Regions from separate parts of the Mesorhizobium sp. M0854 genome, predicted to be linked through region 2. Evidence: predicted binding sites of a transcription regulator. Region 2 holds the regulator's gene; each other region holds the start of a gene.

What was found. Region 2 encodes LexA, which represses DNA repair genes until DNA is damaged. Its sites were predicted from a motif close to TGTTCNNNNTGTGTTCNG; they were not measured.
Region 1: the regulator LexA is predicted to act here: its motif matches at 1,107-1,124, upstream of uvrA (excinuclease ABC subunit UvrA).
Region 3: the regulator LexA is predicted to act here: its motif matches at 1,216-1,233, upstream of parE (DNA topoisomerase IV subunit B).

Annotation. Positions count from the first base shown of each region.
Region 1 is NZ_JAMYOL010000012.1:65,216-67,468, reverse strand. It holds gene uvrA (excinuclease ABC subunit UvrA) at 1-957, opposite strand, end outside; gene NKH99_RS19630 (hypothetical protein) at 1,654-2,016, opposite strand; gene NKH99_RS19625 (ATP-dependent Clp protease proteolytic subunit) at 2,049-2,253, opposite strand, start outside.
Region 2 is NZ_JAMYOL010000005.1:296,645-298,897, reverse strand. It holds gene NKH99_RS12085 (ComEC/Rec2 family competence protein) at 1-1,029, shown strand, start outside; gene lexA (transcriptional repressor LexA) at 1,023-1,757, opposite strand; gene kynU (kynureninase) at 2,206-2,253, shown strand, end outside.
Region 3 is NZ_JAMYOL010000009.1:10,649-12,901, forward strand. It holds gene NKH99_RS15970 (GGDEF domain-containing protein) at 1-1,030, opposite strand, end outside; gene parE (DNA topoisomerase IV subunit B) at 1,304-2,253, shown strand, end outside.

The DNA of each region.
Region 1 (2,253 bases), on a different contig from region 2:
ATTCTCGTCGGGCACGACCAGGCTGGCATCAATGGCGCGTTGGCTGCCGAGCCCGTCGCAGGTCGGGCAGGCGCCGAACGGATTGTTGAAGGAGAACAGCCTGGGCTCGATCTCGGGAATGGTGAAGCCGGACACCGGGCAGGCGAACTTTTCCGAGAACAGCATGCGTTCATGCGTCTCGTTCTTCGATTTGTTGACCGAATCCTCGCCGGTCTGGCTGGCGTCGAGCGGCTTGTCGGCAAATTCCGCCACCGCCAGCCCGTCGGCCAGCTTCAGCGCGGTCTCGATGGAATCGGCGAGCCGCGTCGCCAGATCGCCGCGCACGACGATGCGGTCGACGACGACGTCGATGTCGTGCTTGTACTTCTTGTCCAGCGCCGGCACGTCGGCGATCTCATAGAAGACGCCATCGACCTTGACGCGCTGAAAACCCTTCTTCTGCAGCTCCAGCAGTTCCTTGCGGTACTCGCCTTTGCGGCCGCGCACCATCGGCGCCAGAATGAACAGCCGGGTGCCTTCCTCGACAGCAAGCACCCGGTCGACCATCTGCGAAACCGTCTGGCTCTCGATCGGCAGGCCGGTGGCCGGTGAATAGGGTACACCGACGCGGGCGAACAAAAGCCGCATATAATCGTAGATCTCGGTGACGGTGCCGACCGTCGAACGTGGGTTCTTCGAGGTGGTCTTCTGCTCGATGGAAATGGCCGGCGACAGGCCGTCGATCTGGTCGACGTCCGGCTTCTGCATCATTTCGAGGAATTGCCGTGCATAGGCCGAAAGGCTCTCGACATAGCGGCGCTGGCCCTCGGCGTAGATGGTGTCGAAGGCAAGCGACGACTTGCCCGACCCCGACAGGCCGGTCATGACGATCAGGCTGTCACGCGGCAGGTCGAGATCGACATTCTTCAGATTGTGTTCGCGTGCCCCGCGAATGGAGAGATATTTATGGTCGGCCATCGCCGGTCGCCGCCTCAGAATCTGGAATTCGTGGGATGGGCGGGTTTTCCCGACCACCCCCTATGTAGGTAATTTCGCCGCCTTTTCGAGAGACGCCACAACTCTCGACCAAAGCGTTTAACCGCCTTTCGCGCGAACGGGCAAGCGGAAAGAACAAAGGCCGAACACGCTCCTGACAAAAGCTGCCCGTGAGGCCGGCTTCACAAAGCGTCTCGCGATCACATTTTTCGGCAACCCGGCTATTCAAGGTTGACGTCCCCGCGTCATGGGGGCAGAATCCAATTGTCAACGAAGCCGGCCGTCTTTCGATGGCCTCGCGGCCTGGGGCTAGCCTGCGAGACGCCGCGGGTTATGCGATGAGCGCTTCGACGACAGTCGCAACGAACAGAAGGAGAGCAGAGGCATGACTCCACCGGATTGTTCCTTGAGGCTCCACGTGTCGCTGGAGCCGCGGCAGGTATAAGTAGCCAGGTCAGGCGTTTAGCGCTACCTGCCCACGTTGGCCTGCCGATCCCCACAACAATCAGAGACTGCTAGTCGGATCGTCGGCTGAACGCCGCGAAGCATCCGAAATAAAAAGCCGGCAGTACACTCCCGGCAATTTGGATTTCAGATCCAAGAAAGCCCCGTCAGTTGCAAAGCAGTGGCGGGGCTGTTCGTTTGAAGCGCAATATTTGTGGTTCACACCAGGCGAACTTAGCGGCTGGAGGGCCTGATCCCGCCGGTAGCGACATCAATGGTGATGCTACCGGAAATCCGAACGTCGGTATCGCCAATCTTGAAGGTGCCGTTGCCGCTGCCTAGAGCCATATCGTCAGGCTCAGGCCGCGGCGCTGGCTCGGCGATGCGATAATCGCTGGTCACACCGGGCAGAGCGCGCTTTTGCGAAGACGTCGAATTATCTTGGGCAAGTGCCATACCCACCAGCATGTTCGTGCCGGCAACGGTAGCGATGGCAAGGCATAACAGGCTGGATGAGCGGCTGGCGGTCATCGCCGGACTATAGTGCCGCGATAGCGGCAAGACCAGACCGATGGCGCTGAAATTGCGGGCGCTCAATCGCCTCAGTTCCGTCCGCCGGCCCGGCTCGTTCATGCGGCCTGCTTGCGAGTGTCGAAAACATGGTCGACGAGGCCCCAATCCTTGGCCTCCTGCGCGGTCATGAAAAAGTCGCGGTCGAGCGTGCGTTCCACTTCTTCGTAGGTGCGGCCGCAATGGCGGGCGTAAAGATCGGTCATGCGCCGCTTGGTGCGAAGGATGCCCTCGGCATGGCGCTGGATATCGGAGGCCTGGCCC
Region 2 (2,253 bases):
CTACGCTTTGCCACTCGAAAGGTCCTGCTGGGCATGTGCGGTCTGGCGATGACCTCGATCATTGCAGGGAGCGCCACGGCGCTTTTCGCCATATGGCATTTCCAGCGCGTGGCGCCGCTCAGCCTGTTCGCCAATCTGGCCATCATGCCCATCGTGTCACTGGTCGTCATGCCCTTCGCCGTTCTCAGCGCGCTGGCGATGCCGTTCGGTGCGGATGGCCCTTTTCTCTATATCATGGGCAAGGGGCTGACGGCGATGATCGCCCTGTCCGGGTGGATCTCGGAGCGCTCGCCGATCGATGCGGTCGGGCTGATTTCGCTGAGATCCGTCCTTCTGGTGACGATCGCCCTCGTCATTGCCAGCATGGCGACGACGTGGTTGCGGCTGGCGGCACTTCCTTTTGCGCTCGCCGGCTTGCTGACGACAACGCAGACACGCATACCCGACGTATTGGTCTCGGAGGACGCACGGCTGGTCGCGCTGCCGATCGGCAGCGGTGAACTCGCGGTCAACCGGGCACGCCCGAATGAGTTCACCATCGACAACTGGAAACGCGCGCTCACATCAGAGGCTATCGTCGCGCCGGAAACACCTGGAAAGAACGACCCGCAATTCGACATTGCCGATCCGGCCGACCTACCGCCGGGCATGCCGTTCATTTGCACGGACGGCCTCTGCCTTGCCAGGCATCCATCCGGCGCGATCATCGCGCAAGCCAAGGACCGCGATACTGCGCGGCCAGCCTGCGCCTTTGCCAGCTTGATCGTCATCGACGACGCCACCGCCCATAACCCCTGCTACTACGACCGGCTGGTCCTCGTCGTCACCAAACGGCAACTGGCGCGCGCGGGAAGTGCCGCCGTCTATTTCGATCCACAAGCGGCAACACGCGCCGAGATCCGCTTCGCCGTCGAAAAATCATACCGGCCCTGGCACGTGCAGCGGAAATTTTCACGCGCGGCACGGGGCCTGCCGCCATACCGCCGGGCCGACAACCCCAAAGCCGGCGCCAAGGGCGGAGCTCAGTAGCGGCGGATCAGTCCGACGAGCTTGCCCTGCACCTTGACCCTGTCTGGTCCGAAGATGCGCGTCTCGTAGGCCGGATTGGCGGCTTCCAGGGCGATCGAGGCGCCCTTGCGGCGGAACCGCTTCAGCGTCGCTTCCTCCTCGTCGACCAGTGCCACCACGATCTCACCGGGGCTCGCCGTATCGGCATTGCGGATGATCACCGTGTCGCCGTCGAAAATGCCGGCCTCGATCATCGAATCGCCTTTGACCTCAAGCGCATAATGCTCGCCGCCCATGATCATATCCGGCGGCACCGAAATCGAATGCGTCTGGTGCTGGATGGCGTCGATCGGCACACCGGCAGCGATGCGGCCCATCACCGGGATCGAAACGGCGGCGACGACATCGTCGTCATTTCCGGCTGCGGGCACGCGCGACGATGTCGGCTTGCCTTGCCGAGGGGCGCCTTGCCCAAGACTGCCCTGGATGACACTCGGCGAGAACTTGCGTGCCGCATTGAGGCCGGGGGCGATCGAGTCAGGCAGGCGTAGCACCTCCAGCGCACGGGCCCGGTTGGGCAAACGGCGAATGAAGCCGCGCTCCTCCAGCGCCGTAATCAGCCGGTGGATTCCGGATTTGGAAGCCAGGTCGAGCGCTTCCTTCATCTCGTCGAATGAAGGCGGGATACCGCTTTCCTTCAACCTTTCGTGGATGAACATAAGCAGTTCGTGTTGTTTGCGTGTCAGCATAGCGACCCCCAACAGAATCAGAAAAACAAACCCAGAACAAACACTATCTGTTCCAGTTGTGTTCCGCAACTGTTTAAAGTTTAATGAATGCGTTAAGGCTCGGGAAACAAACGACGTCCCCTACCGGCGTACCGCATTTTCACCGCCGCGAGCCTCATCGCCTTGATTCTGCTTTCGTTTGCGCCCTTCTGGCCTCCTAGAAGGCGGCACTGGCATCGACCGTCGGTCGGCAAAAGGCACGGAATTGAACCCGTATCGACTGTGCGGTTTGGTCAATGCACCGTGAACGAAACGAACTCAAAACGCCAACCTCGGGTTAAGTCCCGGTTTCCACCGCCTGGTCAGGCTGCTTCTCGCCGGTGGAGCCTTGCTGCGCGCAACCAAGTAATGGAAGAACAGTCGATGCGTGTCCGGCGTTGCGTTGGATCTTGGGGGGAGCAGACAAATCATGACAGGAATTCCCGATCTCGTGGCCATAAAGGCGATGGATGCCGCG
Region 3 (2,253 bases), on a different contig from region 2:
CGCCAAAGCCGATGCCGCCGCTGACTGTGCTTCGCAACGGACCGAGTTGGGTGGCCACGACTTCCGTGCCGAAGGCGACGCTGATCTTGCTCGCAATGTCATAGGCCTTCTCTTCCGTCATCCGCGACATGACGAGCACGAATTCCTCGCCGCCCAACCGGAAGGCGTCGACGCCGGTCCGGGCGTATTTCCTGATGACGGCGGCAAAGCGGCACAGAACCTGGTCGCCGACCGGGTGACCGAATACGTCGTTCGTCCTCTTGAAATGGTCAAGGTCGAACATGGCAACGGACATGAACGGACCGAAGACCCGCTCGCCGTAGAGTGCCGTCAACGCCCGCCGATTCATCAGCCCGGTCAATGGATCGGTCATCGTCTCGGCCTTCAATTCGATCTGCGCCTGCAAATGGTGCAGGGAGAGCGTCAATGCGCCGAGCCCGGTCATGCAGGCGACGGCCACGACGGAATTCACCCGCTCGGCCCAATTGTCCGGTGCTACACCCAGCACCCATTGGCCCGTGACCAGCAGGACCGCGCCGCAAAGTCCGAACGACAGCGCACAGACGCCGCTCAGGAACGAGACGACCAGCAATATCCGGCGATCGTGACCACCCTCAATCCAGAACATCGCCCCGATGAGCGAGAGCAGCGCCGTTACCGTCGCGTAGGTGACAATAAAGCCGACACCATCAAACCCGAGATACGTCGCGCCCGCGCAAACAGCCATCGCAACCAAGGTCGGCAAGATGGCTCGCCTGTAGTCGCCTGTGCCGAGATATTGCATGGCCGACAGGCAGATGATCAGGAAGCCGAGGCTGAGAAGCACAAGCACGATCTGGCAAAGCCAGGGGCTTGGATCCCTGGTGTAATGCCAGAACAACACGACATGTGCGACCAGCACGAGAATGCCGCAGGCCACCGTCAGCACAAAGCGTGCCTTTGGCGCGCTGAACCAGATCGCAAACATGGTGATGCTAAGGCACATGCCCGACAGCGCCGCCGCGAGCAGGAGCGAACTGTAATCCAACATGCTTAAGCGACAGCCTCTTGAGGGTTTCGCTGCATTATAGGTCAGCGACAGTCCGCAAATACCGTTTTTTCAGCCAATCTTGCGGCGTAACCTTCGGACAGGGTTTACAAAGCGTCGATGCTCCACCCTCGACCCCATTTCCGCCGCTTGGTTGTCGAATGGTTTTGCAGTAAGAGGCCCTATCCTCGAACGTAACAGGAACCTCCGTCGCCTGCCCGCCAAAAGCGTGGCAGTATCGGGTGGTGATTCGCAGCATCGGAATCCAGGACCGGCATGGACGACAATAACGATCTTTTCGCCAAATTCGACAAGCAGCCGCAACCGGCTCGCGCCGCCGCGCGCCCGGCCGACCCGCTGGTGCAGGCGGCGAAGCGGCCGGCGCCCCGCGACGCCAGCGAGAGCTATAGTGCCGCCGACATCGAAGTGCTGGAGGGGCTGGAGCCGGTGCGCCGCCGCCCGGGCATGTACATTGGCGGCACCGACGACAAGGCGATGCACCATCTGTTTGCCGAGGTTATCGACAATTCGATGGACGAGGCGGTCGCCGGCCATGCGACCTTCATCGATGTCGAGCTTTCCGCCGACGGATACCTGTCCGTAACCGACAACGGCCGCGGCATTCCGGTCGATCCGCACCCGAAATTCAAGAAGCCGGCTCTCGAACTCATCATGACGACGCTGCATTCAGGCGGCAAGTTCGACAGCAAGGTTTACGAAACGTCCGGCGGCCTGCACGGTGTCGGCGTTTCCGTGGTCAACGCGCTGTCCGACCATCTCGAGGTCGAGGTCGCGATTGGGCGCAAGCTCTATCGCCAGCGCTTCTCGCGAGGCGTTCCGGTGACCGGCCTGGAGCAGCTCGGCGAGGTGCACAACCGCCGCGGCACGAAGATCCGCTTCCATCCAGACGAGCAGATTTTCGGCAAGGGTGCTGCTTTCGAGCCGGCGCGGCTCTACCGCATGGCGCGGTCAAAGGCCTATCTGTTCGGCGGTGTCGAAATCCGCTGGACCTGCGATCCGTCGCTGATCAAGGAAAAGGACACGACGCCGGCCAAGGCAGAATTCCATTTTCCGGGCGGCCTCAAGGACTATCTGAAAGCCTCGCTCGGCGACGAATTCCAGGTCACCCGTGAAATGTTTGCCGGCAAGAGCGAGAAGCAGGGCGGCCACGGTTCGCTCGAATGGGCGGTGACCTGGTTCGGCGGCGACGGTTTTATCAATTCCTA